DNA from 3 places in the Candidatus Pelagibacter sp. PS_40 genome. Region 3 is predicted to be linked to each of the others. Evidence: riboswitches for the same ligand, from Rfam matches in the RefSeq annotation. Region 3 holds a riboswitch; each other region holds the start of a gene.
The links. A riboswitch is a leader RNA that binds a small molecule or an ion and turns the genes downstream of it on or off. The one in region 3 is predicted to bind S-adenosylmethionine.
Positions count from the first base shown of each region.

Region 1 (10,311 bases), 260 kb from region 3:
AATAGGATTTGATATTAGATTCTCTTCTAGAGATATAAATTCCACTCATAATAATAATGGATAAGCCTAAGAATGTCCAATTATCAGGAAAGTCACTAAAAAAGTAATAGCCAATAATTATATTAGTAATGATTTCAAAGTAGCTAAATGGAGCCAATTTAGAGGCATCAGCGTATTTAAGTGATAATATAAGAAATAAGTGCCCAATGCAGGCAAATACGCCTATTGAGGCCATCATAGACCATTGAGAAGGAGTTGGATTAACCCATACAAATGGTATTAATCCTGAAACGGCGATTAACCCAACTAATCCAGTTAGTAATAAAGTTAATAAAGGGTTATCTGAAGTGCTCAATTTACGTGTAATTATTAAATAGAACCCATACATTACACCTGTTCCTAATGCAGCTAGACTGGCCAAGTTAATCTCCACAAAACCTGGTCTTATAACCACTAGAGAGCCTATAAATCCTATAATAACAGCAGTCCACCTTCTTATACCCACCTTCTCACCCAAAAATATAGGAGAAAATGCAGTAACAATTAAAGGTGCTACAAAAGCAAGTGTCAGAGCTTTGGCTAGAGAGATAACAGATATTGCGTAGAAAAAACAAATATTAGCAGAAAGTAGTATTAACCCTCTTATTATTTGTAACTTAGGCTTATCTGTCCAAACAAGCTGCTTATTATAAAACAAGAACATTATTGGAAGAGTGAATGCGACTGTAAAAAAATATCTAGCCCACGTGATCTGTAAAACGGGCATATCGGCACTTAAATATTTTGCAAAACCATCCATGATTGGGAGCATTACCCAGGCTAAAAGGTTAAATGTGATGGCTTTCATAAGCCAATAGATACAGTTTAATTAAAGTATTTTAAAGCAAAGAATACGACAACAGGAATAGTAAAAAAAGACATGACTGTTGAAACAACAATTGTACTAGCAACACTATCTACAATCTTTTTCGGTGAATAAATTGATGCCACAAGGTAATTTAAAACAGCGCTGGGCATTGAACATTGAATTAATAGAACACCAGCAGCAAAACCCGAAAGGTTAAAATATTTTATTATTGAAAAACCAATTATTGGGCCAAGTATTACCCTTCCTATTGATGATATAAATGCTTTTTTGAATGAAAAAATCTTAAAACGAGTAAGAGCAATTCCTAAAGACATTAATATTAAAAAAATCGTAGCATACATTAGCAGAAAAGTTGTATTTTCTACGAAGAGAGGAAGTTCTATTCTAAAGTATAGAAAAATTACTGAAATTATAATTGCATAAAAAGGTGGGTTTTTAAGAATTACACTTAAATCAAATTTTCTATCAGCAAGAAATACTCCAAGAGTAAAATGGCATAGCACTATTAAGGCTGAAATTGCAGCAGCGATACCTAAACCTTGAGTGCCATAAGCGAATAAACATATTGGTAAACCCATATTACCAGTATTAGGCATAACAAAAGGGGGTAACTCACGAATAATATCTTTAGTATTTAAAAAAAATAAAAAAACTATACCTACTATTGTAAAAATAAAAATTGCTATCAAATAGTACCAAAAATAATTTTTAAAAATGTCAAAAGACATTCCAGTTGATGTTAAAGAATATATTATCATTGCTGGAGTACCAATATTTGCTGCAAAGGTAGTAATAAAAGATGTATCTAATTTCGGATTATTTTTGCCAAGATAATAACCAATACCAACAACAAAAAAGACAGGAAATAAAACCTCAAACAGTTTTAGATATATTTCCATTAATTATAAATTCTAATCAATGTTGGATATCTTAGAATATTTTTGTCTTTATTAAAAACAGAAAGACAATTCTTAGAATTAAGTTCATTAGTTTTATGAGTAATAATAACAATTGTAGCTTTATTATTTTTTTTGTCAGGAGTTTGGATTAATCTTTTTACTGAAATTTTATACTTAGCTAGTCGGTTTGTGATTGTTGATAAAACACCTGGTTTGTCTTTAACTTCAAATCTCAAATATAGTGAATTCACATAATTATCAACGTTGTAACATTTAATTAATTTACGTTTATTGCCAGGAATACCAAATGGTTTCTTAATATTACCTCTTAAAATTGAAAGTAAATCTGATAATAAAGATGATGACGTTGGACCAGGACCAGCTCCCTCCCCTTGCAATATACTTTCACCAACAGGTTTTCCTTCGAGAATAACAGCATTCATAACACCACCAACGTTACCTATGTACGAATTTTTACTAACTAAGCATGGGTGTACAGTTTCAAAAAGTTGACCATTAATTAGTTCTGAAATGCCTAATAGTTTGATACGTAAATTTAATTGATTGGAAATTTCTATGTCTTTTAATTCAATTTTTTCAATACCTTCCATTAAGCATTTATGTTTTGAAATTTTAGTATTAAAAGCTAGAGCAGATAAAATTCTTACTTTAGCAAATGCATCAAAACCATTTAAATCTAATTTAGGGTTACCTGGTTCAGCGTATCCCAATTTTTGAGCTTTTTTTAATACGTTGGAAAAACTATCATTAGAATTTTCCATTTCTGAAAGAATATAGTTAGAAGTACCATTTAAAATTCCATAAACTTTAGAGATTTTGTTAGTTGCAAGACCCTCTTTTATGGTTCTTAATATTGGAATACCACCAGCAACAGATGCTTCAAATTCTAAATTAACATTATTTTCCTCTGCTAATTTTCCTAAATAATCACCATGTTTAGAGATAAGTGCTTTATTAGGAGTGATTACATGTATTCGATTTTTTAAAGCAGTTTCAACAACTTTTTTTGAAATCCCATCTGACAAACCTATAGCTTCAAATAAAATATCCACTTTGGTCTTATTAAAAATTTCTAATGGGTTTTTAAAAAATATTTTCTTATTTACTTTAAATCTTCTTTTTTTAGAAATGCTTCTTGCTGAAATAGCTACTATGTTAATCTTTTTTCCTGTCTTAAGTTCAATATCTTTTTTTTTAGTATTAAGCTCATTTAACAAATAAATACCAACTTGTCCTAGACCAACTACAGCAATGTTTATTAAATTTTTCATCTATTGGTTAATATCTGGGTATTCTGCATTTTCTGAATAATCTTTAAGAAAGAGGTTAAATTCATCAAAAGTCATAGATTTGTAATCACCTGTTTTTTTTAATATTTGAGAAAGTTTTTTGTCATCATTAGACTTTTTAATAGGATCTTCATTCCAATAAGTAGACTCTTTGTTTAATGAGCACGAAGTTAAAAATACAATTAAAGATAAAAATAAGTATTTCAAATTAATCCTTTTGTTTCATTAAAACCATATTTGATATTCATATTTTGTATTGCTTGACCTGCCCCACCTTTAATCAAATTATCAATAACAGATAAAATAATAACTCTATTTTTATACTTAGTTTTACAAATTACTATAGAGCAATTATTTGTGTTAATTACGTCATTTGTACTTAACAATGAATTTGTTTTTAAAATTTTAACGAATCTGTTTTTTGAATATTGACTCTTTAAAGTGTTTTCTAAATTTTTAATACCTACACCTTTGTTAAGGTCTAAGTAAATAGTACTAAGTATCCCTCTAAACATTGGTGTTAAATGGGGTGTGAATGTAAAAGAAAATTTCTTTTTAGTGTAGTTTTCGATTTCTTGTTGAATTTCAGAGTTATGTCTATGGAAACCCACACCATAAGCGCTTAAAGATTCATAAAGATTTTTATCCTTATATTTTTTATGTACACCTCTTCCAGCACCAGAGTAACCAGATTTTGAATCTATAATAACATTATCTGTTTTTATTAAATTTTTCTTAACTAATGGAATAAGTGGTAAAAGTATTGATGTTGGGTAGCAACCTGGGCATCCAATAATATTAAATTTCTTTAATTTGTCACCATTGATTTCAGGTAATGAATAAATTGATTTTTTAATATTTTTGACAGATCTGTGTTTTTGTTTGTACCATTTTAGATAATTTGATGCTTTATTAAGTCTAAAGTCTGCAGCTAAATCAATTAATATATTGTGTTTTAATAAATCATTTGAAATATCTTGTGCTTCACCATTAGGTAGAGCTGTAAAAACAAGGTCTATGTTTTTTAAAAGTTCTTTATTGTATCTAATAATTTTAGGTAATTTTTTTGAACTTAATGATTTTTCATAACTAGAAATATTTTTTCCAACAGACGTATTACCACAAAGATATTTAATATTAACATTGCTGTGTTTAACTAATAATTTAATTAATTGAACACCAATATAACCAGTTGATCCAGCAACTAAAACATTAAGCTTAGGCATTTTTTTATTATAACAGTTTAGAGTTAAAAAAGAATTATCTTTTCGAGAATTGGAAGCTTCTTCTTGCTTTTCTACGACCTGGTTTTTTTCTTTCAACCGATCTAGAGTCTCTAGTATTAAGCTTTTCTGTCTTAAGTACTGCTCTATTCTCTGAATCAAATAAGATTAATGCTTTAGCAATACCATGAACCATTGCACCAGCTTGACCTGTGTGACCACCACCTGCTACGCTACATCTTACATCATAATCAGTTGCTTGGTTTATAATCTCAAATGGTCTTGTGATTTGCATTTTGTGACTTCCACTAGTGAAATACTCATCCATAGTTCTGCCATTAACGTAAATTTTGCCTGTACCTTTTTTCACCCAAATTTTTGCAATAGATTTTTTTCTTCTACCAGTTGCGTATTTACTATCTTTAAAATCTAATTTAATTTTAGGTTTTTTTGTAGATACTTTATTTGGTGTAGCTGCTGTTACCATATTAATTTCTTATTAAATTTTTACTGTTTAATTTACCTAGGTCTAAAAGTTTTGGGTTTTGTGCTGCATGAGGGTGTTCTTCACCAGCATAAATTTTTACTTTAGTTAACTGTTTTCTTCCTAGAACTCCCCCAGGTAACATTCTTTTAATAGCTAATTTTAATGTCTCGCCAGGTTTATTTTTTTCTAATAATTTTTCAGGAGTAATTTCTTTAATTCCACCTGGGTGACCAGTATGTCTATAATATTTTTTATCTTTAAATTTTTTTCCTGTGAACTTTGCTTGTTCAACATTTTTAACAACAACAAAATCACCATCATCCATATGAGGTGTAAAAGTTGTTTTATTTTTTCCTCTAACAATCATAGCAATAATAGAAGCTAACCTGCCAACTACAGCATTTTTAGCGTCTATCTCAAACCAGTTACTGTTTAAATCACCACTTTTTAGAAATTTTGTCATTGTGCGAGGATTAATACTATTATTAGATATAATGTCAATTTTATATTTCTCTTGCAATATCTTGCTTAAATGATATTTTTATATAGCCGATTTGTTCCTATTGCAGGCTAGTTATTGCTAAAAAGGATTTTTTACCCACATTATCGGTAGGCGCATTTGAACTGTATTGTACGCCTTGCATAAAGCAAAAGTACTAAAAAAGGAGTATTAAGATGAGTACAAAAAGACAAAACCCTGAGACTATAGCTATACATGGTGGTGATTATAGAAGTGATCCAACAACCAAAGCAGTAGCAGTTCCAATTTATAGAACAACATCGTATCAATTTGATAGTACTGAACATGCTGCGAATTTGTTTGCTCTTAAGGAATTTGGAAATATTTATACAAGAATAATGAATCCAACAAATGATGCTCTTGAAAAAAGAGTTGCTTCATTAGAAGGAGGATTAGCCTGTTTAACAGTAGCATCTGGACAAACCGCATCAACTTTTGCAATTTTAAACGTTGCACAAGCCGGAGATAATATAGTCAGCTCTACGGATTTATATGGAGGTACTATTTCGTTATTCACGCATACATTAAGTAAACTTGGTATTGAAGTTAGATATGCAGACCCTTCTGACCCAAAAAACTTTGAAAAAGCTGTTGATGATAAAACTAGAGCTTTTTATGGTGAGACTTTACCAAATCCTTATTTGAGAGTTTTTCCAATTAAAGAAGTTTCTGATATTGGTAAAAAATACAATATACCATTAATAATGGACAACACAGCTGCTCCTGTAATTTGCAAACCTTTAGAACATGGTGCTGCTGTAGTAGTTTATTCATTAACAAAATATATAGGTGGTCACGGTACAGTTGTAGGTGGAGCTTTAGTTGATGGAGGTAATTTTGATTGGACAGCTGATCCCAAAAGACAACCTTTATTTAACGAACCTGACGCAAGTTACGGTGGAGCTATATGGGGAAAAGTGGTTCCAGAATTAACTGGGGCTAATGTTTCTTTTGCAGTAAGAGCGCGGGTTACATTACTAAGAGATCTTGGTTCTGCCCTATCACCTGACAATGCATTTGGAATTATTCAAGGGCTTGAAACAGTTGCTCTCAGAATGAAACAACACTGCTCAAATGCATCAAAAGTTGTTGACTATTTAAAGAAAAATAAAGAAGTAACAAGAGTAATCTATCCAACAGAACATGAAGGTAAAATTGCTGATCGTGCTAAAAAATACCTTAATGAAGGAAATGGTGGTTTAGTTGGTATTGAACTCAAAGGTGGTATTGAAGCAGGTAAGAGATTTATCGAGTCTTTAAAAATGTTTTATCATGTTGCAAATATTGGAGATGCAAGAAGTTTAGCAATTCATCCTGCAACAACAACTCATAGTCAGTTAACAGAAAAAGAATTGTTAGCCTCAGGTGTAACTCCTGGATACGTAAGATTATGTATTGGTATTGAGCATATAGATGACATTATTGAGGATTTAGACCAAGCTTTAAATAAATCTTCTAAAGGAAATTTGAAAGCAGTTAGTTAGAGTTTTTATATAATATCAAAAAATAAGAACTCAAAACTAATATTGAACCTAGCTGGTGTAGTGAAGCGTATGTAATCTCTACACCAGAAATCAAAGTTATAATTCCTAAAAAAATTTGAAACAAGATAGCAACATCAAAAAATAATACATATTTAAAATCATATTGTTTTTTAAAATAGATAAAATTTAAAATGATTATAAAAAATAAAAGCAAATATGCAGTTGATCTATGCAAAAATTGAATAATTGATGGGTTGTTAAATAATTGAGTACTAATTAAATCACCATAACTAACATCATTTGGAAAAAAACTACCATTCATATCAGGCCATGAATTATAGATAAGACCACCATCTAAACCTGATAAAAAAGCACCCAATACAATCTGCAAAACTATCAATTTAAGTATAAATAATAAAAATAAATTTGGAATTTTATTTTTAAATTTCTTAATTTTATGAATATCTAAAATATACCAAAAAATTAAACATAAAATAAATAAAGCCAAAGATAAATGAATGCTAAGTCTAAAGTGACTAACGTCATTATTTTCAATTAATCCGCTAGATACCATATACCAACCGATGAACCCCTGAAAACACACAAGGAAAAAAATCCAATAATATTTATTAGAATAATGCAGAGTTTTTTTAAAATAGAGAGTAAAGAAAAGCAAAGGCACTAAAGTAAACAAACCTACAAATCTTGCTAACAATCTATGAGCATACTCCCAATAAAAAATCACTTTAAATTCATCTAAGGACATGCCGTAGTTAATATTTTTATATTCAGGAATTTTTTTGTATTCTGTGAAATAAAAATTCCACTCATTAATATTCATAGGTGGGAGTATTCCAGTAAAAAGCTCCCAAGCTGTGATTGATAAACCAGAGTCTGTTAGTCTAGTAAGACCACCGACAGCTACCATAAGAACAATTAATGAAAATAAAGTTATTAACCACAATTTTAAATATTTTATATAGTTGTCGCTATTTACAAACATAAATTATACTTATAATAATTATCTTAATAACCAATTGAATAAATGTCGCCTACAAATAAAAAAAAACTAAATCAGATTAGAATTAAGCTTGATAAACTTGATAATGATTTACTTAAATTAATCAAAAAAAGATCTTCATTAGTCAATGAAGTGCTAAAAGTAAAAATCCATAAAAAAGAAATAATTGATCAAAAAAGGATCAATTTTATACTTAAAAAAATTAAAAAAAAATCAATACAAACTAATATTGACCCAAAAATCACTAATAGAATTTGGAAAAATATGATTTGGTCTTTTATTGATTACGAAAAAAGAAATTTTAGAAAAAAATAGTACTATTTACTGTGTGGAGGTAATTTTTTTTCCACAAACATTTCATGTTTTCTTGTAGAAGGGTTATATTTCTTTGCAGACAATTTAACTTTAGCTTTTTCACCACCTGCAGGTTTTTTAACATAATAAAAAAAAGGACTATCAGGTTTAGCCTCTGGTACTAATCTAACTTTAACGTGTGTTTTTTTTGCCATTTTATTTTAAACTTTTTATTTTTTTTATTAAATCGGAAATCTTCTTAAGTTTATTTTTTAAATTATAATCAGCATTTATAGAATTATTTGGTAATTCGTCAAGTTTTAATGATTTATCCGAATTAAGAACTTTTTTAACACCAATAATTGTCATTCCTTGATCTTTGAGTAGATATTTAACTTTTTTTAAAACCTCAATAGTATCATTATTATAATATCTTCTATTGCCATTTAAAATTTTTGGCTTAATTTGCTTAAATTCCTTCTCCCAAAATCGAATAGTATGAGTATTCAAGGTTCCTTTTTTTTTGTTTACAAGGCCAAGAATTTCAGCAACCTCACCTATTGACTTATAAGCATCACTATTTTTATGAATCATTCTTAGAATTTACCAAATCTTTAAATTCCTTAGAAGCTTTAAATAAAACAACATCTCTATTAGATATAGTTGTTTGTTCTTTTGTTTTGGGATTTCGTCCAATTCTATTTTTTTTTGCCCTTATAGAAAAAGTACCAAATTTAGAGAGCTTTAATTTTTTTTCTATTTTTAAATTGTCTACTATTGTAATTAGAAAATCATCAATTAAATTTTCAGATATATTTTTTGAAAAACCAATTTGCATATAAATTGAATTTATAAGATCTTTTTTTGTTAAGTTAGTTCTTTGCATTAACTTATGTTGTTTCTTATCTTTTCTATTAAATTTCCAGTGACAATTCTAGTACAAACACTTAATGAGTTTGAAAAACCTATATAATCTGTTCCACCATGGCTTTTAATAACAGGAGAATCTAAACCTATGAAAATTGCACCATTATAAAGTCTTGGATCTAATCTTTCTTTAAATTTTTTTAAATTTGAAATATTTAGTAAAGATGAAATTTTACCAATAATATTACCTGTCATGGCTTTCTTTAATTCACTGGTAATAAAATTTGCAGTACCTTCGGCTGTCTTCAAAGCAATATTCCCAGTAAATCCATCTGCAACGATAACATTTACATCGCCATTCATTAACTGATTACCTTCAATATAACCCTTAAACTCAAAGTCAGTGTTATTTCTTTGATTTAATTGTTGGTAAGTTTCTTTGATAGTCTCATTACCTTTAATTTCTTCAGACCCTATATTTAATAAAGCAACTTTAGCGGTATCATCAGGATATAGCGATTTAAATAACGAAGATCCCATTATAGAAAAATCAATTAAATTTTTTGGACTACATTCGATGTTAGCTCCTAAATCTAACACTACACTCATATTCTTTTTATTTGGCCATAAAGCAGAAAGAGCTGGTTTATCAATGTTTTCAATCATCTTTAGATTAAGTTTTGAAATAACAAGTAATGCTCCAGTGTTACCGGCAGAAATAACTATGTCAGATTTTTTTTCTTTAACACTTTGAATGGCTAACCACATACTAGAATTTTTTCCTCTTTTAGCTCCTTCTAAAGGACTATCAGTTCCTTTAACCAAATCTTTGGTGTGAATTATTTCAAATGAAGATGTGGGTAATTGATTGATATAATTTTGGATTTTTTCCTTATCACCAAAAATTTGATAAAAAGTATTAGTGTTACTTTTATAATGATGATTAATTCCATCAATAATTTTTTTTGGTGAATTATCTCCACCCATTGCATCAACTGCAATTTTTATTATTTTGCTCATTTAATTTTGGACTTTTATTCCTTAGGATCTAAAACTTGTCTACCTCTATACATGCCTGTTTTTAGATCTAAGTGATGAGGTAATCTGTATTCTCCAGATTTCTTGTCCTCAACAATATTGGTAGATTTGAACTTCATATTCTGAGCTCTTCTCATTCCAGTTCTTGACGGTGATTGTTTTCGTTTAGGTACAGCCATAATAAAATTAGTGCTTAACTACACCTTTTATATAAGAATTTAAAGTATTATTTTTTAAATTTAACCTATAATTTTCAAAATAATTAACCAAATACTCAATATTAGATGAATTATCTAAAAA
Region 1 is NZ_CM182064.1:591,900-602,210, forward strand. Features, by position in the region: gene AC5SLW_RS03060 (DMT family transporter) at 1-847, opposite strand, end outside; gene AC5SLW_RS03065 (AEC family transporter) at 865-1,767, opposite strand; gene AC5SLW_RS03070 (homoserine dehydrogenase) at 1,767-3,059, opposite strand; gene AC5SLW_RS03075 (hypothetical protein) at 3,060-3,284, opposite strand; gene argC (N-acetyl-gamma-glutamyl-phosphate reductase) at 3,281-4,303, opposite strand; gene rpsI (30S ribosomal protein S9) at 4,338-4,787, opposite strand; gene rplM (50S ribosomal protein L13) at 4,789-5,250, opposite strand; SAM riboswitch class V at 5,390-5,458, shown strand; gene AC5SLW_RS03095 (O-acetylhomoserine aminocarboxypropyltransferase/cysteine synthase family protein) at 5,463-6,791, shown strand; gene AC5SLW_RS03100 (COX15/CtaA family protein) at 6,784-7,794, opposite strand; gene AC5SLW_RS03105 (chorismate mutase) at 7,837-8,127, shown strand; gene AC5SLW_RS03110 (50S ribosomal protein L33) at 8,130-8,321, opposite strand; gene AC5SLW_RS03115 (MerR family transcriptional regulator) at 8,323-8,700, opposite strand; gene AC5SLW_RS03120 (integration host factor subunit alpha) at 8,690-8,992, opposite strand; gene plsX (phosphate acyltransferase PlsX) at 8,992-9,993, opposite strand; gene rpmF (50S ribosomal protein L32) at 10,008-10,190, opposite strand; gene AC5SLW_RS03135 (ubiquinol-cytochrome C chaperone family protein) at 10,198-10,311, opposite strand, start outside.
Region 1: it holds a riboswitch for S-adenosylmethionine, as region 3 does, so the genes downstream of both, AC5SLW_RS03095 (O-acetylhomoserine aminocarboxypropyltransferase/cysteine synthase family protein) here and AC5SLW_RS01795 (homocysteine S-methyltransferase family protein) in region 3, are expected to answer to the same signal.

Region 2 (10,311 bases), 380 kb from region 3:
AAAAAGTGCTAAGAATACGATGTGGTGTGTTATCGGTTGTGCAATTGGTGACTTTGGAACCATACTATTTTTTCAGTTAAGTAAAATTCCTTTTCCAGTATTAGGTATTATGACTTTAGCAATCATAAATGGTTTATTAACCAGCATTATGCTTGAAACTTTTATTTTAATGAGACAAAATTTTAAATTAATTAATGCTTTAAAGACCGCCTGTGGAATGAGTTTCATCTCAATGGTTAGTATGGAAATTTCTATGAATGCTACGGATTATTTTTTAACCGGTGGAGCGATGCTAACTTGGTGGGTGGTACCTATTATGTTAACTGCGGGATTTTTAACACCATGGCCTTATAATTATTGGAGACTTAAAAAATTCAATCAAGCCTGTCATTAAATATTAAATGGTTACAACTTCTGAAATCATATTAGCAATTATTATCGTTGCCTTATCTGTTGTTATGCCTATCTATTATTATTACCAAAGGAAGAAAAACCCCAAACAAGATAATAAAGCTCAAGATAAACCTGAGATAAAAAATTATATTGATAGAATTAATCAAATTACCCGTAATAAACATAAATGAAGAAACGTTTATCAGGGTGCAGTGAGTGTGGAGATGATACAGCCATCTTAACACAAGTAAGCTCTGGACCAGAAGTGATCTTACTTTGCACAGATTGTTATAATCTAAAACATTCAAACGAAACACAAAACCATATTGGCTATGAAGAAGAAAAAAGCTAAAAAATTAAAGACTAAAAAACCTGCACCTAATTTCTATGGTCTTGGTAAATTTAACTATTTGATCTTTAAGTTTCTTTGCTCAAGATTTAAGCTTTAATAGCTTGATTATCTAAACCCTATTTAATTGTAAGAACAATCTTACCTTTAGTTCGACCCTCTGCTAGTTTTCCAAAAGCTTCTGAGGCCTGTTCCATTGGATACGTGCTGTCAATGACAGTTTTAATGGTGCCCTGACTAATTAATGTTACAAGTTCTGTTAGCATTGCTCCATCAGGTGACATGAAAAACCATTCAAAGTTTACACCATATTTTTTAGCAAGGTCTTCAGTATCTTGGCCCTTAATGGAAATCAGAGTACCTCCCTTTTTTAAAACCTTGAAAGACTTAGCAAGTACATCACCCCCAATCATATCAAAGACTAAATCATAATCAGACAATTTATCTTCAAATGATTGAGTGGTATAATCAATTATTAGATCAGCTCCCAAACTTTTAACAAGTTCAATATTTTTAGAGCTTGTAGTTGTTGCAACTGTTGCCCCAAAATGTTTTGCAATTTGGATGGCAAGTGTTCCAACACCACCTGAACCAGCGTGGATCAACACTTTATCACCTTGCTTAATATTACCTTTCGTAACTAATGCCTGCCATGCTGTTAAACCCGCTAGTGGGACAGATGCCGCTTCTATATGGCTTAGATTTTCTGGTTTAATGGCAAGTTCATTTTCTTGGATACGAGCAAACTCAGCAATTGAGCCAGCGTCTTCTTGATTGGGACGAGCAAATACTTCATCACCAACTTTGACATTAAGTACATCTTTACCAACCTCGACTACTTTGCCTGAAACATCATAGCCCATAATATGAGGAAAGCTAAGCTCTAGCATTTCTTTTAGATAACCTGCATGTAAAATATTATCGATCGGATTAATGCTAGCGGCATGTACTTCTACTAGGACAGATTTATTTTGAAGTTTTGGCTTTGCAATATCAATAATTTCAATATTGGCAGTATAATCTTTATAAACGACAGCTTTCATTGTGAATTCCTTTTTAATTAAATAATTTTTAAAATATATCAAAACATAAAGAAAGCTATGTAGTATATATTTTATTAAATAACAATCATTCCATCACCTAGACACTTTATTTAAGATTTAGTAGTATACTTTTATGTATTGGTTAATCTTAATATCTTTTCTAATCCTACTTGCTATTAGCTTTGTTGTTTCAAACCCTGGAAATAAACTTATAAAAAATAAAAAGAATAAAACTCATTTATTAGATGTTTTATCCTCTTATATGGGTGGGTTTTTACTGGTAATAATCGTTTATCTTTTTGTTTCAGCCTCTAATGGTAAAGAAGCATTTGATATTGGGATTGATTTTTTTAATGCTAATAGATGGAATTTTGCAAGTGGTATGGGTAATCACAGATCAATTTTAGATGAATTTGTCTTTGGTTTTGTCTTCACTTACATAATAATCTTCATAAGAAGACAATATAAAAAACAAAATTAAAAAGGAGTATAGATGAAAGGTTATAGATTTATTATAAACGATGATACTTCAGAATTTTGTCATCGTGTTACAGAGGCAACTTAAATAATTAATATTTGAAACTATTTTGCTTAAATTATTAAGCCCTAAGCAATAAATTAAATGCTTAGAGCTAATAATTAAATGTTAATTGTCTTAAAACTTAAAACCAATTATTTGGAATTATGATGTAGTGAATTGCAAGCACAATTGCAACTGACACCGTCAATCCTATAGTCATTTTAAGAAAGTCTTTACCAATTAGTGGAAACACATATTTGAATTTATAATCACTATTCATTGATGCGATTGCTAATTCTCTTCCACACAATAGTCCAACAAACACCCAAGTTGTTGACATTGGTAAGTCATTAAGTTCTTTAAAATAATAAAGAACCGCAGCATAAATAATATTGATTATGGTTGCTGATCTTGCGTACCTTGTGCCAGTTTTCTCTAAGACAACCTTTTGAATAGTTCCACCATGAATGTAGAAGATATAAAAAAGTAGTGCTGTAAAGTAAGCTAGTACAATTAATAATAAGTTAACATCAATTTGTCTTGGAAGATAAACTGCAATGTTAGCTACATCATGAGATAACCAAACCCACCATAACCAAGCAGAAGTTACCCAAACAGAGTTACGCCAAAAGCCAATCCATTTGTCTTCAACTTCATCTAGTTTTTCATTAATAAATTTTGAAATAACGACCCAGCAAATATAAGCAGCCGTTGCAGCTAAACCATAGCCGACAACACTTTTCATAAGCATCTTTTCAAGTACTACCGTTGATGCAAAAGCTGATAAAACTAAGAAGGTTGTTGAAACAGGTATACCTACTCTTGTTAATACTAGAAGTATTCCTGGTGCCACTGCGTGATACCATTGTATTTCTTGGAAAGGTATTCTTGTTAGTCTGCCGTAAGAGATATCTCCATCATTACTGTACCAGCCCCAAGTAATAGCAAGTATCATTACAAATGATGCTGCACTAGCAAGAGTGTACCATTTAAACCATTTTTGTTTTGACGCGATAAAAGTTCCCAATGTTTGAATTGAGTCATTTGCAATAACACTGTACCCCGCTAAAGCAAAGCCTACTATCGTATATATTAAGGTCATTTCCATTTTTCTATTTTCCTATTTTATGTTTTTTTTATTGTTTTTCATTTCGAACGATTCTTAGTCTTAAGGTCGATTTAATAGGTTGGTAAAAATATATCTATAGATAAGTTTATTAGTTTACTTTGAGGAGAGTTGATTCATCAATTTTTATATTATTCGAAGTTAAAATCTAGCTAGAGAATTTAATAATAAGTTTTAAGAGGAGTTGATTCATCATCATTTATATTAATTAATGATTTTGTCTAGTTGAATAATGACTTAAATTTCATTTAATACAGGATTATAATTAACATAAGTATAACACTTAATGAGTTATATGAATTTATTGATAAAAGTATTTAAAAGATTCTCTATTACAAAAATTCTTAACCAATCTTATTATTTCATTAAGTAATAATCGTCCTAGATATAGACACCCGATTTAGGACTTGTTAAGGTCTGATTATGAAAGGTTATAGATTTATTACAAGTGACGACACTTCAGAATTTTGCCATCGTGTAACGGAGGCCATATCCAATGGATGGAAATTGTATGGTGAACCCAAAATGACTTTTGATAAAAAAAGAGGGGTCATGCGTTGTGCTCAAGCAGTTATAAAAAATTCACCTCAGAAAAAGTATTCCAAAAAGATGAAGCTATCATCGATATAAATGGCAGATCAGATATTACCCTTTGTTTATATGCTAGGGATACTCTTATTAGTACTCCCAGCTTTTCTACAATCTAATTCTAAATTAAAGCAATTCTTAACTAATCTTAGTATTTGGATTGTCATTATTCTCATAATTTTAACTATTATTTATTTTTTCAATTGACAGTTTGAGAGAAAGTTGATTATATTTAGGTGCGCTGATTTAAGTTAAATTGCAGAGCGCGTTATAAATCCTGCTAAAGCGACGCTTCAACCACCGCTTTAGACAGGTGGTTTTTTTTTATCTTTCATAAAATTAAGCCGGGCAGTTGAACCATATTGTGCGCCCTGCATTTGCTTAAGCACTAAAAAGGAGAAAAGAGGCCTATGGATTTAACCCTCTTGTTATTTTGTGACCTTTTTTCTCCAAAACAAGAGGAAAAAAAATGAGCACAAATAAATTAAAAGAAAGATTAGATAAAGGACCTGTTATATGCGCAGAAGGTTTTTTATTTGAGATAGAAAGACGTGGGTACATGTCATCAGGGGAATTTGTTCCAATGGTGTCATTAGATCATCCTGAAGTTTTAGAGAACTTACATAGAGAATTTCAACACGCAGGATCTGATGTAGTTGAGGCCTTTACTTATAATGGACACAGAGAAAAAATGCGTGTTATTGGTAAAGAAGAACTTCTTGAACCACTAAATCGTTCAGCATTAAAAATTGCTAAAAAAGTAGCACTAGATACTCCTAAAGGATCAAAACCAAATTTGATGGCAGGTAATATTTCAAATTCAAATATCTGGAAACATAATGATCCACAATCTCAAAAAGAAGTTGAAGGAATGTTTACAGAGATGATTGGTTGGGCCGTTGAAGAAGGTGCTGATATGTTAATTGGTGAAACTTTTTATTATGCTGAAGAAGCTTTTAAAGCTTTAGAAGTTATGAAAAAAACAGGTTTACCAACTGTATTAACCATATCTCCAATGGGTGAAAATAAAATGAGAGATGGAAAATCCGTTGTTGATACCTGTAAAGAGCTAGAGCAATTAGGGGCTGATGTTGTTGGTTTAAATTGTTTTAGAGGACCTGCTACCATGTTTCCTTTTTTAAAAGAAATTAGAAAAGCAGTTAAATGTCATGTTGGAGCTTTACCTATTCCTTATAGAACCAGTGAAGATTACCCAACATTTTTTAATCTACCGGACAGAAGTAATTGTGCATGTCCATCACCTCATGGAAGAACGTTTCCAACAGCATTGGACCCACACTTTTGTAATAGATATGAAATAGGTAAATTTGCAAAAGATGCTTATGCCTTAGGTATTAATTACCTTGGAGTATGTTGTGGAGCAAACCCAATGTTGATTAGGGAAGTTGCTGAATCTATTGGTTTAACTGTTCCAGCAAGTAAATATCGAGAGAACATGGAAAATCATTTTATGTATGGAAAAAATAAAAGAATTCCAAAACATATGACTGAATATGGAGACAAAGCGTAAATAAATTAAGAAGGGCATTTAACTAAATTGTGCGCCTGACATATGTCGAAGCACTAAAACAGGAGAAAACAAATGAGTAACAATCTAAAAGAAACAATAAGTAATCTACAGAAGGATTTTACAGCCAACCCCAAAAATGCTTTGGTCCAATATGAAAGCAACTCAATTCTTAAAGAAGGACTTCAATCTGTAGTCACTCTTAGAGAGCATAAATTAGTTGTTGATGAACCCAAAAGTTTTGGTGGAAAAGATGAGGGACCCAGCCCAGTAGAGTTAATATTAGCAGCGTTAGCAACGTGTCAGGAGATAACCTATAAAGCATTTGCTACAGCAGCGGGTATTAATATTGAGAGTGTTAGTGTTAAATTAAAAGGTGAATTAGATCTTCAGGGTTTTTTAGCTTTAAATAAAAACACTAGACCTGGCTTTCAATCCATCTCTGGTACTGTTGATATTAAATCTTCATCACCTAAAGCAGAAATAGATAAATTGATTGATACGGTAAATACACATTGCCCGGTATTAGATATTTTATCAAAAGGAGTTCCTATTAAATTGTTTCAAAAGGTTTCTTCAAGTTCTAATAATAAAGAGCACATAGAGCAAAGAGCAAGTGCTGCTTAACTAATCTAATTTAAGCCCTATGAAAATAGGGCTTAAGTCTTTTAAGTTCATTTCAAATCCTAAAAAATTAGAAGTTTGACTAGAATTAAGTATTAATTGCGTGCTAGGGTCTTGTTAATGAAAAATATTTATCATTCTGATATTTATCAATTTAACACCCCAGTTAGTAGTTATTGGGAAGATCATTCAAGCGAAAATTTAAATCTAGATAAACTTAATAAAGATGTCAGCTCAGAAATTGTTGTAATAGGTGGAGGGTACACTGGTTTATCCTGTGCAATTAATTTAATAGAAAATCATAATTTAGAGGTCATTTTAGTTGAAGCTGGAAAAATAGGTTGGGGGGCATCATCTCGTAATGCAGGTTTTTGTTCTCTACCACCAAGTAAGATGTCTTTTAAAAAGATGCAAGCAATTTACGGCAATGATGAAACGAAAAAGTTCTTTAAAAACTCTGTTGAAGGCTCAAATTATACAAAAGATATTATACAAGAATATAATATTGATTGTGATGTAACGGGGGATAGTAATTACGTTGTAGCCCATCATCCAAATAAGTTTAAAGATATTAAAGAACAAGCCAAAGCTTACAGAGAAGAGTTTGGTATTGAAACTGAAATTTATTCTAAAGAAGACTTTGATAAAATTGGCCATGGTGGCACAGAGCAATTTGGAGCTTTTTCTTATAAACCTGGTTTTGCAATCAATCCTCTTAAATTTGTTAATGGCATTGCAAAATATGCTTTATCTAAAAAACTAAAGATTTTCGAGCACACTAAAGTGGATAAAATTGATAAAGATAAGGGCACTTATATTTTAAGGACGAAAGAAGGATCTATTCGTTCAAAAAAAATAGTCGTTGCAACAAATGGGTTCTATCAAGAAGGCTTAATCCCGGAGATGAATTCAAGAATTTTACCAGTAATTTCAAATATTATTGTCACCCAACCCTTAACGAAGCAAGAAATTGACCAACATAATTTTAAAACATTTTCCCCAATAGCTAATACTAAAAATCTTTTATATTATTATCGAAAGTTACCTGACAACCGAATTTTATTTGGCACTAGAGGGGATTTAAGTGGCAGTGATCAATCTAATTTAAATATGTCTAAGAAAATGGAAAAATTTTTAAAAGATATTTTTCCTCAATGGAAAGATATTAATATTGATTACAATTGGCGGGGATTAATTGCTTTATCTCAAAAATTAACTCCCTCTATTGGTAAAATTGATAATGAAGAGATTTATTATGGATTTGGTTATAATGGGGTTGGAGTGAGTGCTGCTCCTTGGACTGGAAAACAATTGTCTAAGTTAGTATTATCAAACAGTAAAGAGTTAGATATTTCAAAAATTTATAAAGGATTACCTAAGAAGTTTATCTTCCCTAAGTTAAGAACATTTTATTTTAGATTAGCGGTGTGGTTTTATGCAATTAAAGACAGATTTAATATTTAAGAAAATATATGATAAAAACTAATTTATGAATGTATTTATAATTTTATCAGTATTGGTAATTGTTGTTGGGGTTATTTTACTAGTTGCATCACCTGCTGCGTTATTTACTTTGAATTGGAAAGAAAAGTCAGGAAAAGACAAATTTCTAATGTTCTTATTTTATGGTATTTTGGTTTATATAATAAATATCATTTTTTGGATTATTAAATAACAATATTACCCATTCTCAGGATCTCTTTATCCTTATTTAGTGTTAGCTAATTCCATCACCTAGACACCTGATTTGAATATTGGTAGGGTTGGATGATGAGTGATATTTTTCCAAAAGGATCGGCATGGATGAACGGTGAATTCATTCAACTTTCTGAAGCTAAAATTCCTATTTTAGATTGGGGTTTTCTAAGATCTGATGCCACATATGATGTTGTCCATGTTTGGAAGGGTAGATTTTTTCAATTAGATAAACATATTGATCGTTTTTTTAAATCAACAGAAAAACTGAGAATGCCATGCAGACTTAGTCGTGAAGAAATAAAAAAAATATTAGCAGGCTGTGTTAAAAAAGCTGATCTTGAAGACTCTTATGTTGAAATGATACAAACAAGAGGAATGTCTCCAAACTTTGTTAGAGATCCTCGTAAAGCGACACCACGTTTTATGGCTTTTGCAGTACCCTTTGGTTGGATACTTAAACCAGAAGATTTTGAAAAAGGATTAGATGTATATTTAACCGATATAACAAGAATTCCTCCAAGTTCAGTTGATCCTACTATTAAAAATTATCATTGGATGGATTTAGTCACCGGTATGCTTGATGCTTATGAGAGAGGACATCATACTGCTTTATTAGTAGATGAGGATAATAATATCTCAGAAGGCCCAGGCTTTAATATTTTCTCTGTTGATGAAAATGGAATTAATACCCCAGACCATGGAGTACTAGAAGGAATTACAAGACAAACCGTTATTGATTTAGCAAAAGAATTAAATATTAACGTTAATAAAAAATCTATAACGATTGAAATGTTAAAATCATCTAAAGAATTATTTGCAACTTCAACAGCAGGAGGGGTAATGCCAATAACAAAAGTAAGTGGGGAAAATATTAAACAAGGAACGGTAGGGGATATTACAAGAAAAATTCACAAACTCTATTGGGATAAGCATTCAGATCCTATGTGGAGCACATCTATAAATGACATATTGTAAAAAATGAACATTAAACAAACAGTTATCTTTGTCTTCATTCCATCAACTGGACACCTGATTTAAGGTTTGGTTAGTGAATAATTAAAGAATAAATATAAATATTTAATAATAAATTATTTTAACAAAATGTTAATTTAACCCTAAATACTATTTAGTGCTGATTTGAAGGTCTTAATCCATTCATTAAACTCTTGTATTGTAAGTTGAGTGGGTTCAATTAATGTAATACGATTATCAGATATACTTTTCTTCCTTATTATTAATTGTTCATTTTCAAGTTCAGTTAAAATAAGGCTTATAGTTTTTCTAGAAGCATTTTTAGATAAAAAAACCATTATAGATTCTGTTGTGGTGTCTATTTTATTTAAATAGTTGTCCAATATTAAGAGCCATAACTTATAATGTATTGGTCCTTTACGAAATTTATTAATTGAGCGTAAACCTTTTTTTTCATCAAAATCATTTGCAAGAACTGATGCATATGTTTTAATTCTCATAATTTAAATTTAAAGAATTTTAAGTAAAAATAAAATAAAATTCTTAAAGGTAATTCTTTTACACGTAGTTATTACATGTAATTATTACATGTAATAGTTTCTCTATTTATCTATTTTATTTTTTATAGAGTAGAAACTTAATTAATTAATTAAAGGAAAAAAATGAAAAAATTAACAATATTGTTATTTACTTTCTCTCTACTAGGACTTCAGACCGTAAAATCTGAGGAGTTTTACATTGGTATAGATTACTTAAATAATGAAATAGATTCTGGTATTACAAATATTAGTTCCACTTTAGATGAAAAAGACAATGGTTATTCTTTATACGCTGGAATGCCAATAAGTGATACAATGGATATTGAAGTTTCATATAATGATTTTGGTGAGTCAAGTTTATCAGGGGTAAGTGGTAATCAGTTTATATATGAAGGAACTACATATGAGTTCAATGCTACAGCGACTTTAGCAGTTAAAGCATCTTCAATGGGTGTTGGTGTTAAACAAAAATATGAACTATCAGAAGGTGTAATGCTTTATGGTAAATTAGGTGTTCACCAATGGGATAGTGAACTTAGTATTGCTTCTACAACCGCAACAGCAAACGCTGATGAAGATGGTACAGATGTGTTTTATGGTGTTGGTTTAGAAGTCAACTTAGTAAATCTAAAAGGTAGAGTAGGTTACTCTATGTATGATTTGGATGGTGAAGAAGTTGACAGTATTAATGTTGGTTTCAGTTACAATTTCTAACAAATAAATTAAAAGATTTAAGACCAGTGATTTAATTATTGCTGGTCTTTTTGTCATGAAAAAAATTTTAGGAATTGTATTTATAAGTATATTTTTATCAGGATGTTTACCAAAGGTAACACCAACTGGTGGATCTTATTTAGGATTAAAAATTGAACCAGAAAAATCAAGAATTATAATTCTTAGAAAAGGTGGTTCATTAATAAGCTTAGACACA
Region 2 is NZ_CM182064.1:718,114-728,424, reverse strand. Features, by position in the region: gene AC5SLW_RS03880 (DUF4396 domain-containing protein) at 1-394, shown strand, start outside; gene AC5SLW_RS03875 (hypothetical protein) at 402-584, shown strand; gene AC5SLW_RS03870 (hypothetical protein) at 581-745, shown strand; gene AC5SLW_RS03865 (NADP-dependent oxidoreductase) at 862-1,785, opposite strand; gene AC5SLW_RS03860 (hypothetical protein) at 1,919-2,266, shown strand; gene AC5SLW_RS03855 (DUF1737 domain-containing protein) at 2,279-2,350, shown strand; gene AC5SLW_RS03850 (hypothetical protein) at 2,448-3,413, opposite strand; gene AC5SLW_RS03845 (DUF1737 domain-containing protein) at 3,855-4,061, shown strand; SAM riboswitch class V at 4,357-4,421, shown strand; gene AC5SLW_RS03840 (homocysteine S-methyltransferase family protein) at 4,489-5,550, shown strand; SAM riboswitch class V at 5,554-5,618, shown strand; gene AC5SLW_RS03835 (OsmC family protein) at 5,623-6,174, shown strand; gene AC5SLW_RS03830 (NAD(P)/FAD-dependent oxidoreductase) at 6,292-7,635, shown strand; gene AC5SLW_RS03825 (hypothetical protein) at 7,661-7,846, shown strand; gene AC5SLW_RS03820 (aminotransferase class IV) at 7,939-8,844, shown strand; gene AC5SLW_RS03815 (hypothetical protein) at 8,985-9,341, opposite strand; gene AC5SLW_RS03810 (outer membrane beta-barrel protein) at 9,504-10,094, shown strand; gene AC5SLW_RS03805 (hypothetical protein) at 10,150-10,311, shown strand, end outside.
Region 2: it holds a riboswitch for S-adenosylmethionine, as region 3 does, so the genes downstream of both, AC5SLW_RS03840 (homocysteine S-methyltransferase family protein) here and AC5SLW_RS01795 (homocysteine S-methyltransferase family protein) in region 3, are expected to answer to the same signal.

Region 3 (10,311 bases):
TATTTGGAGCAAGTAGAGATTTTAGCAATAAAGATTACTTAGAATTTAATATTAAAGAAAAAATTGAAATCAAAGATTTAAGAAGAGAAATCATCAATTACTTGGATATTAATTTTAAAGGTAATGAAGATTTTATAAAAATAGTTAAAAGCTCTGCTTTTTGCTCTGAAGATAATAATATTGTTAATGATAATTTTAAAATTACAAAAGATCAAAAAATTGGGATTATACCTCCAATAGGTGGTGGCTGATGTTACATGCAAAAATTATAGATATTGAAAAAAATAAAATAAAAACTTCTGAAGCAGAGGCATTTATAAAATCCTGCTCATATGGTGCATCAATTATTTTTACAGGAAATGTAAGAAATATTAATGAAAATAAAGAAGTTACTGGTATAACTTATGATAGTCATGACGAACTAGTGCTAAAAAGTTTTGAAGAAATTTATAAAGAGACTACAGAAAAACTTAAAATTATAGATAAAGCAGTCTTTATAGAGCATATAAAGGGCTATGTGGCGCTTGGAGAAACTAGTATAATTATCGCAGTTGCCTGCAAACATAGAGATGAAGCTTACGTATTATCTAGGTTTATAATTGAAGAAATCAAAAAAAGATCACCTATTTGGAAAAAAGAACATTATAAAAATGATGAAAGTGAATGGTTAAAAGGTAATCCTATTAAAAATGAAAAAATATAAACATTCAGAAATTACACCAGAATTAATTTACAATAAAAGAAGAAAATTTATTAAATCAATTGGGCTTGGTGTTGGTTCAATATCTTTGAGCAGTATACCATTCTTAAACAATGCTTATTCACAAAATAAAACTAAGCTAACATCATATGAAGATATTACGACGTATAACAATTATTATGAATTTGGTACCAGTAAAAGTGATCCTTATAGAAATTCACAAGAATTTATTACTAAACCTTGGAGTGTAACTATTGAAGGGGAAGTAGAAAATCCAGTTACGATTTCAGCTGAAGAAATAATTTCTTTATTTCCTTCGGAAGAAAGAATCTACAAACTAAGGTGTGTTGAGGGTTGGTCAATGGTTATTCCTTGGATGGGATTTTCTCTAAGTAAGTTACTTAATAAAGTATCAATAAAGAATACAGCAAAGTTTGTTGAGTTTGAAAGTGTCTATGATCCTGAGCAAATGAAAGGTCAAAGATACCCTGTTCTAAATTGGCCATATAGAGAAGGTCTAAGAATTGATGAGGCGATGCATCCCATAACAACAGTTGTTACAGGGGTTTATGGAAAAACATTGCCTAATCAAAATGGAGCTCCATTAAGAATTTTTGTTCCTTGGAAGTATGGTTTTAAAAGTGCAAAAGCAATTGTTAAAATAAAATTAGTTGAAAATATACCCACATCATCTTGGATGAGATCGTCTCCAAGAGAATATGGGTTTTACTCAAATGTTAATCCGAACGTATCACATCCTAGGTGGTCACAAGCCACAGAACGTGTCATAGGTGAGGGAATTTTAACTCCTAGAATTGAGACTGAAATGTTTAATGGGTATGGTGATGAAGTTGCACATTTATATTCAGGTATGGATTTAAAGAAAAACTTTTAGATACATAAATTTGTTTTATAAAACATGCAGAAATATATAAAAATACCAATTTTCTTTTTTTGTTTACTGCCAATATTAATCATTGTTTATCAAATTATTTTTAATCAATTAGGTCCAGAACCTGTGAAAAAAATAACACATGTAACTGGTGAGTGGACACTTCGTTTTATCATAATAACTCTTGCAATGACTCCTTTACAAAAATTTACTAAATTAAATTTTTGGATTAGCTATAGGAGAATGTTTGGGTTGTTTGTTTTTTTTTATGCATCAGCACACATGATGACATATGTTGGCATAGATTATCGTTTTGATTGGTCTAGTATTGGTGATGATATTATAAAAAAGAAATTTATATTTGCTGGATTTTTAGCTTGGCTTTTATTAGTGCCACTTGCTCTTACTTCATCTAAACGAATGATAAGGTTGTTGAGAGATAAATGGAAAAAACTACACAAGCTTGTTTATATAATTTCTTTATTAGGAATTATTCACTACTTATGGTTAGTTAAAGTAGTTACAGTTGAACCTTTGATTTATCTTATTATTATAGTAATTTTACTTACACTAAGAGTTAAAATGAAATTTAATTAATTAATTAATTGATTTTTTTTCAGGAACGCAAATCTCAGATCTTGTTAAAAATCTTCTGCCAGTTCCATTGTCTAAAGAAAACATTCCACCCATACCTTGAATGCAATCAATAATTAAATCTGTATTTTTCCATGCTTCATGTTGAGTTTCACTTATGTAAAAAGGAATACCACCAATTTTTCCAACTAAAACATCATCATCACTTACTAAAAATTCTTTAACAGGGTAACACATTGGAGCACTTCCATCACAACATCCACCAGATTGGTGAAAGAGCAATTCTTTACCATGATCTTTCTTTAGATCTTCAATTAGTTCTAAAGCTGAAGGGGTTGCGGAAACTTTCATAGTTATATGGCCTGTAGTTTAATACAGGCCATTATAATATATCTGTTAAAAGAAGCCTAATTTTTTCTCACTGTACGACACGTGTAAGTTTTTCACCTGTCTATAATGATTAAGCATCATTTTATGTGTTTCTCTACCGATTCCAGATTGTTTATAACCTCCAAAAGCAGCATGAGCTGGATAAGCATGGTAACAGTTAGTCCAAACTCTACCAGCCTGGATTCCTCTTCCCATTCTATAAGCAATATTCCCATTTCTAGTCCAAACACCTGCTCCTAAACCATAAAGAGTATCATTAGCTATTTCTAATGCATGAGCTTCATCTTTAAATTTAGTAACAGATACAACTGGTCCAAAAATTTCTTCTTGGAAAACTCTCATAGAGTTATTACCTTCAAAAATAGTAGGCTGGATATAATTTCCTTTTTCCAAACCACTGTTTAAGTTAGCAACTTCACCACCACATAGAACTTTGGCACCTTCTTTCTTACCTAAATCTAAGTAAGATTTTATTTTTTCCATTTGTTCTAATGATACTTGAGCACCAATCATAGTTTCCATTTTTAGAGGATTGTCCTGCTTGACTGCTTTCGTTCTAGCAACTGCTCTTTCCATAAATTTATCATAGATAGATTCTTGGATTAATACTCTACTAGGACAAGTACAAACCTCCCCCTGATTAAGGGTAAACATTGCAAAACCTTCAAGACATTTATCAAAGAAATCATCGTCTTGATCCATAACATCTTCAAAGAAAACATTTGGAGATTTTCCACCTAATTCTAAAGTTATTGGAATTAAGTTTTGTGATGCATATTGCATGATCAAACGTCCAGTTGTAGTCTCACCTGTAAAAGCAATCTTTCTAATTCTTTTAGATGAAGCTAATGGTTTACCTGCTTCAAGACCAAAACCGCTTACAACATTAACAACTCCTGGAGGCAATAAGTCTCCAATAAGTTCCATTAATAGTAAGATTGATGCTGGTGTTTGTTCAGCTGGTTTTAAAACTACACAGTTACCTGCAGCAAGTGCTGGTGCAAGTTTCCATGTTGCCATTAATAATGGAAAGTTCCATGGTATAATCTGTCCAACTACACCAAGTGGTTCAGGTATATGATAAGAATATTCACTATTACTTATCTCTGAAACCGAACCTTCTTCTGCTCTGATTACTCCAGCAAAATATCTCCAATGATCAACAACTAATGGTAAGTCAGCTGCCATACACTCTCTAATTGGTTTTCCATTATCTAAACATTCAGCAGTAGCTAATAGTTCAAGATTTTTTTCAATAACATCAGCTATTTTAAGTAGTATGTTAGATCTTTCAGTTATTGATGTAACTCCCCAAGTAGGAAAGGCAGCGTGTGCTGCATCTAATGCAGCCTCAACATCTTTTGCATCTGATCTTGGAACGGAACATATAACATCATTATTAATTGGACTTACGTTATCAAAATATTTTCCTGATTTTGGTTTAACGAATTTGCCACCTATAAAATTTCCATATTGTTCTTTAAATGGAAATTTAACTTTTAAGTGAGACGTATCTAGTAATGGAGATCGTCCACCTTTTACTGTTTCTGTGCTCATTTTTACCCTCTCTCTTTTATTAATATTCTTAAGCTTATTTTTTTTTATTGGCTTAAGTAACTTCTCTTTAGCCACACCTTTTTTCTTTTTAACTTTTTTAGTATTTTTAGGTGATTGCTTGACCAAGTTTTTCTTAATTTTTTTTTTGGTCTTACTTTTAGATTTTTTGGCTGTTTTTTTCTTTTTTGTAGCCATTAATTAACTAAACAAAAATTGATCTGAAGATCCATTAATTATATTATTATTTTCTACTTAAGATTGAATATAGTCTACATCTTGTGCTTAATTGAAATGTGTCTAATAATTTAGTTATGGATAATGATATAAAAAAAGAATTACAGTCTGCTACATTTGAAAGATTGCTCAAACATCTAGATAAACGAAAAGATGTTCAAAATATAGATATTATGAACCTTGCTGGCTTTTGCAGAAACTGTTTATCAAAATGGTATCGAGAAGAAGCAGAGAAAAAAGGTATTGAAATTTCAGACTTAGATGCACGTGAGCATGTTTATGGTATGCCTTATTCTGAGTGGAAAGAAAAATATCAAAAATAATTATTTTTCCTTAAGTCTTGGAAATAGTTCTACAAAATTACAAGGTTTATGATTTATATCTAACTGATGTTTTAAAATTCCATCCCAGGCATCCGTTACTCCCCCTGAAGAACCTGGCAAAGCAAATACATATTTGCCATTAGCTAGTACTGCACAAGCCCTAGATTGAATGGTCGATGTACCAACTGTTTTTAAACTTATTGTTCTAAACACCTCTCCAAAACCTGGTATATGTTTGTCAGCTATCTCGTTTACTGCCTCTGGTGTAATATCTCGACCTGTAAGCCCAGTGCCCCCTGTTGTAATTACAACATCTATTTCAGATTGATTAATCCAATCTTTAAGGATTTTAATAATGTCATCTTTGTTATCTTTACAAATTTTTCTATCTATTAATTTATGTTTAGCCTCCTCTATTTTTTTTACTAAGATCGCACCAGACTTATCGTTCTCAAAAGTTCTGGTGTCCGTAACAGTTAAAAGTGCTATATTTACAATCATAAATTTAAAATAATTTTCATGATTATATTATCATTTTTATTTCTTCTAACAGCAACTTTATATTCAAGTGTTGGCTTTGGTGGTGGCTCTACCTATCTAGCCCTTCTATTAATTTGGGATATTCCTTACTTGATCTTTCCTGTAATTGCTCTCTTTTGTAATATTATTGTCGTATCAGGAAATTGTATAAATTATATTAAAGCTGGAAATATCAATTTTAAGATCCTTACCCCATATTTGATATCATCTGTGCCACTTGCATTCATAGGAGGATCTTTATCAGTAGATAAAGAAATTTTTGAAATTTTACTTTTTTTAGTCTTAGCACTAGCAGGAGTTCTACTTCTCATGAAATTTCAATCTTTTGATCAAAAAATTGAAGTTTATAAAAAGATACCAAAAATATTATCAATATTAATTGGTGCATCTATTGGATTTGTGTCTGGTGTAGTTGGAATTGGTGGTGGAATTTTCTTAAGCCCTATATTGTTATTAATTAGAGTAGATAAAGCAAAAAACATTGCAACAGCAGCATCATTATTCATACTGATTAATTCTTTATCAGGACTTGCTGGCCAATTTACAAAGGCATCAACAATAAATGGAATTTATGATTATTGGCCATTATTTTTTTTTGTTTTAATAGGCGGCCAGCTTGGAAACTATTTAAATCTTAAAATTTTTCCTGCAAGAATATTAGCTCTAGTGACATCAGGACTTGTCATATTTGTCGCTATTCGAATGGGACTGAAGTTGTTTGCATAACAGAAGTATTAAATTATTATAGAAAGATTATGAAAACATTTAGAGCATTTGGACCCACTATAGGAAAAACAAAGTTATCCAAAAAAATTATTACTATATTAAATAATCACATTGATAAGTCTCAATTATCTAAAAAAAATGATTATAGCTCTAAACTTGCAAGTCAAATTAAGAATGAAATTAAAATACCTAAAACATTAATTAATAAGAGTTTGTCTAAAGAATTAATAAAAAATATTAAAGTTTACCTTGATAAGTCAGGCGTTAAAAAAATTAAAGAAATTAAGATAATAAATCTATGGGTAGTTAGGCAATTAAAAAATGAATATAACCCAATTCATTATCATGAAGGAAAACTGTCAGGTGTTGGCTATCTTAAAATCCCAAAAGATATGAATCAAAATAAATTAGTTAAGAATAAAAAGATTAAAACTAATGGAACTATTGATTTTATTAATGGTCAAAAAAACTTTTTAAGTAAAAGTATCTATAATTTAAACCCTAAATTAGGAGACCTATTGATTTTTCCAAATTATTTAATGCACACAGCTTATCCATTTAACGTTGATGGTGAGAGAAGATCCTTCTCATTTAATGCTAAAATATTATTCAAGAAGTGATTTACTAATCAGTCTAATAGATATATAAATATTCTACCGATTTGATCCATATTGCAGGTACTAACTGCTAAAAAGGAAATCATTATATAATTGGTAAAGGTAGTTGAACTGTATTGTGCACCTGGCATAGAGCTAAAGCACTAAAAAAGTAAGGAATAAAAATGGATATTAATTTTTTTAAAACAACACGAATTTTAGATGGTGGTATGGGACAAGAATTGTTAGCTCGTGGTATGAAGCCAAACGGCACATTGTGGAGTGCAAATGCTGTTTTAAAAGAAGAATACCATCAACTCTTACTAGACACACATTTAGACTTTATTAAAGCGGGTGCTGAAGTTATTGTTACAGCAACCTTTACTACAAGACGAATAAGATTACGTGATAATAAAATTGAAGATAAGTTTGAATACTTAAACAAAAAAGCTGGTGAAATAGCTAAGAAAGCTAAAGAACAATATCCTAATGTGTTAATTGCAGGCGGTCTTCCACCTCAATATTTAACATACGAAGAAGATACAAGACCAGATGATGAAATTAAGCAAAACTTTTATGATCAAGCAAAATTATTAGATCCTTATATTGATTTTTTTTACTTAGATGTTTTATCTAGTGTAAAAGAGTTTAAATTAGCAATTGAAGCAATTGAAGAATTTAATAAGCCATACTTAATAGGTGCTCACATTTCTGAGGGAATAAATCTTCCAAGTGGTGAAAAAATATCAGATATTATTAACAATATTAATCATAATAATTTACTAGGATTAATTTTATCCTGTGTTTCTCCTGAAAACTTTTATGAAAATTTAGAAGAAGTAAAAAATTTAGGTGTTCCATTTGGATTTAAGCTTAATGCTTTTGTGACAACTAATCCTAAAGATGGTTATACTAATAGTTATAATGTCAGTAAAACTGGTAACCCAAATGAATTTTTGGGTCAAAGAAAAGATTTAACACCTGAATTGATGGCAAATTTTGTTAAAAAATTTAAAAATGCTGGTGCTACTATTTTAGGTGGATGTTGCGAAACGAGACCTTCTCATATTAAAGAAATGGTTCAGTTTAAGTAGTCTTTTTTTGATCTGCTTTTTTAACAAAGTAAATTCCAACAACGACTGCTAATAAAGATAATAAAATTTTAGGTGTTATTATTTCTTTTAAAAAAATATAACTCAATATAGTACCGAATATTGGAATTAAGTAAGAGACTTGTGATTGAAATATAAGACCATTATCTTTTAGAATTTTAAATCTTAGCAACCAAGCAACACCTGTTGAAACCATTCCTAGATAAACTACTGATATTGTAGATTCAACGCTTGGAACCGAGTTCCATGGTTTTTCAATAAAATAAACAAATGGTATTAAGATTAGGACAGCCCAAATTAATATAGAGCCTGTTACATTTTCATTCTTTTTCTTACTAATTTTAAGAGTTAAAACTCCTCCAATAACATAACAAGTTGACCCAAGTAATATTAATAACGCAGAAATAAAATTACTATCATTTATTAATAGATTATCTGAAAACAAATAAATAATTCCTGAAAAACCAATTAGTATTCCAAAAGTTTTAACTAAATTGAACTTTTCATTTTTTGTATAAAAGTGACCCAATATTGTTGAGCTCAAGGGTGTTGTTGACATTAAGATTGCTGCCAAATTACTTTGTACAGATTTCACACCGTAAGCTATTAAGAAAAAAGGTAATACCAAATTGACAAATCCTATTATAGCAAACCAATACCAATCTTTGGAAAATGCTTCAATCTTAATTTTTTTATAAAAGCATAATAATAATACTGGAATTGATCCAAAAAAAACTCTCAAGAATGCAATTGTAATTGGTCCAAAAGATTCTGTTGCAATTTTGATATTAAAAAAAGCTGATGCCCATATTAAAGCTAAAACTACTAATAATGTATAATCAATTAATCTAGGTTGTCTCATTCAATTATATCTTCAACTTTTCCATTCGTAATCTTTTGAATATCGTTATAGTTTGTTTTAAATACACAGTTTGGATGTCCTGCTGCAGCAAACAATTCATTAAACCTTTCTAAAGAATTGTCTATTATAATTTCAATTCTCTCTAAATGCCCAACAGGTGAGACACCCCCTATTGTATAGCCCGTTTGTGTCTTAACTTCTTCTGGTGATGCCATTGAAATATCTTTTTTATCTTTAACTTTTTTTAGTTTATTTAATGAACACCTCTTATCGCCTGCTACTAAGCATAATATAAAAGTATTTTCCGCTTTAAATAATAAGCTTTTGACAATTGCACCTACATCACAAGCTAAAGCTGTTGCTGCATCCTGTGCTGTTCTTGCTGAATTTTCTAAAACTATTACCTCTAAGGATTGGTCAAAGTTTTTAAGAAATTTTTCAGCTCTTTTAACAGGTTCTTTATCTAATAAGCTCATATTTCAACTAATAATTGATTGATAATTTAACAAATAATGTTGTAATTCATATGTAAAAAACGCATAGGTGATATTTATTATTCAAGCAATATTATTAAAGAAACATTTGTTATTAATTGACCACAAAATTTAAAAAAGGAGAAACTATGACTGCTGCCAATGTTCTAAAATTCATGAAGGAAAAAGAAGTTGAATTTGTTGATTTAAGATTTACTGACCCTCGAGGAAAACTTCAACATTTAACAATGGATCACACTATCGTTGATGAAGAAATGTTAAATGAAGGTGTATTTTTTGATGGTTCATCTATTGCTGGTTGGAAGGCAATTAACGAGTCTGACATGATTTTAATACCTGATACTTCTAGAATGATTATGGACCCTTTTACATCTCATAATACTCTAATCCTTTTTTGTGATATTTTAGATGCTGTTAAAAGATCTCTTTATGAGAGAGACCCAAGAGGAACAGCTAAAAAGGCAGAAGCATATTTAAAAAAATCTGGCATTGGTGATAAAGCTTTTTTTGGTCCTGAACCTGAATTTTTTGTTTTTGATGATGTTAGAATTAATAATGATCCAAACAACACTGGTTTTAAAATAGATAGTAAAGAAGGTCCTTATAATTCTGGAACAGAGTATGCAAATGGAAATATGGGTCATAGACCTCCAGTAAAAGGTGGTTACTTTCCAGTCCCTCCAGTTGATAGTGAACAAGATATGAGAGGTGAATACTTAAAAAGTTTAAAAGAAGTAGGTATCAAAGTTGAAAAACATCACCATGAAGTAGCACCAAGTCAACATGAACTTGGTATGTACTTTGGAACTCTTGTTGATCAAGCTGATAATGTTCAATTATATAAATATGTAGTTCAAATGGTTACACATTCATTTGGAAAAACAGCAACTTTTATGCCAAAGCCGATTGCAGGAGATAACGGTTCAGGTATGCACATTCATCAATCAATTTGGAAAGACGACAAACCAGTTTTTTCTGGTGATGCTTATGCAGGGTTATCTGAAACAGCACTTCACTATATTGGTGGAATTTTAAAACATGCAAAAGCAATTAATGCTTTTTCAAATGCTACAACAAATAGTTACAAAAGATTAATTCCAGGTTTTGAAGCCCCTGTTCTGCTTGCTTACTCTGCAAGAAATAGATCTGCTTCATGTCGTATACCAATTTCATTAAGTAAAAATGGTGCAAGATGTGAAATAAGATTTCCTGATGCTTCAGGAAATCCATATTTAACTTTTGCTGCTATGCTTATGGCTGGTTTAGACGGAATTAAAAATAAAATACATCC
Region 3 is NZ_CM182064.1:335,387-345,697, reverse strand. Features, by position in the region: gene AC5SLW_RS01845 (hypothetical protein) at 1-251, shown strand, start outside; gene AC5SLW_RS01840 (molybdopterin synthase catalytic subunit) at 251-703, shown strand; gene msrP (protein-methionine-sulfoxide reductase catalytic subunit MsrP) at 690-1,595, shown strand; gene msrQ (protein-methionine-sulfoxide reductase heme-binding subunit MsrQ) at 1,620-2,189, shown strand; gene AC5SLW_RS01825 (DUF779 domain-containing protein) at 2,190-2,537, opposite strand; gene adh (aldehyde dehydrogenase) at 2,583-4,133, opposite strand; gene AC5SLW_RS01815 (DUF1244 domain-containing protein) at 4,445-4,690, shown strand; gene AC5SLW_RS01810 (molybdenum cofactor synthesis domain-containing protein) at 4,691-5,191, opposite strand; gene AC5SLW_RS01805 (sulfite exporter TauE/SafE family protein) at 5,210-5,956, shown strand; gene AC5SLW_RS01800 (2OG-Fe(II) oxygenase family protein) at 5,986-6,576, shown strand; SAM riboswitch class V at 6,665-6,728, shown strand; gene AC5SLW_RS01795 (homocysteine S-methyltransferase family protein) at 6,738-7,646, shown strand; gene AC5SLW_RS01790 (DMT family transporter) at 7,639-8,526, opposite strand; gene AC5SLW_RS01785 (YbaK/EbsC family protein) at 8,523-9,002, opposite strand; gene glnA (type I glutamate--ammonia ligase) at 9,149-10,311, shown strand, end outside.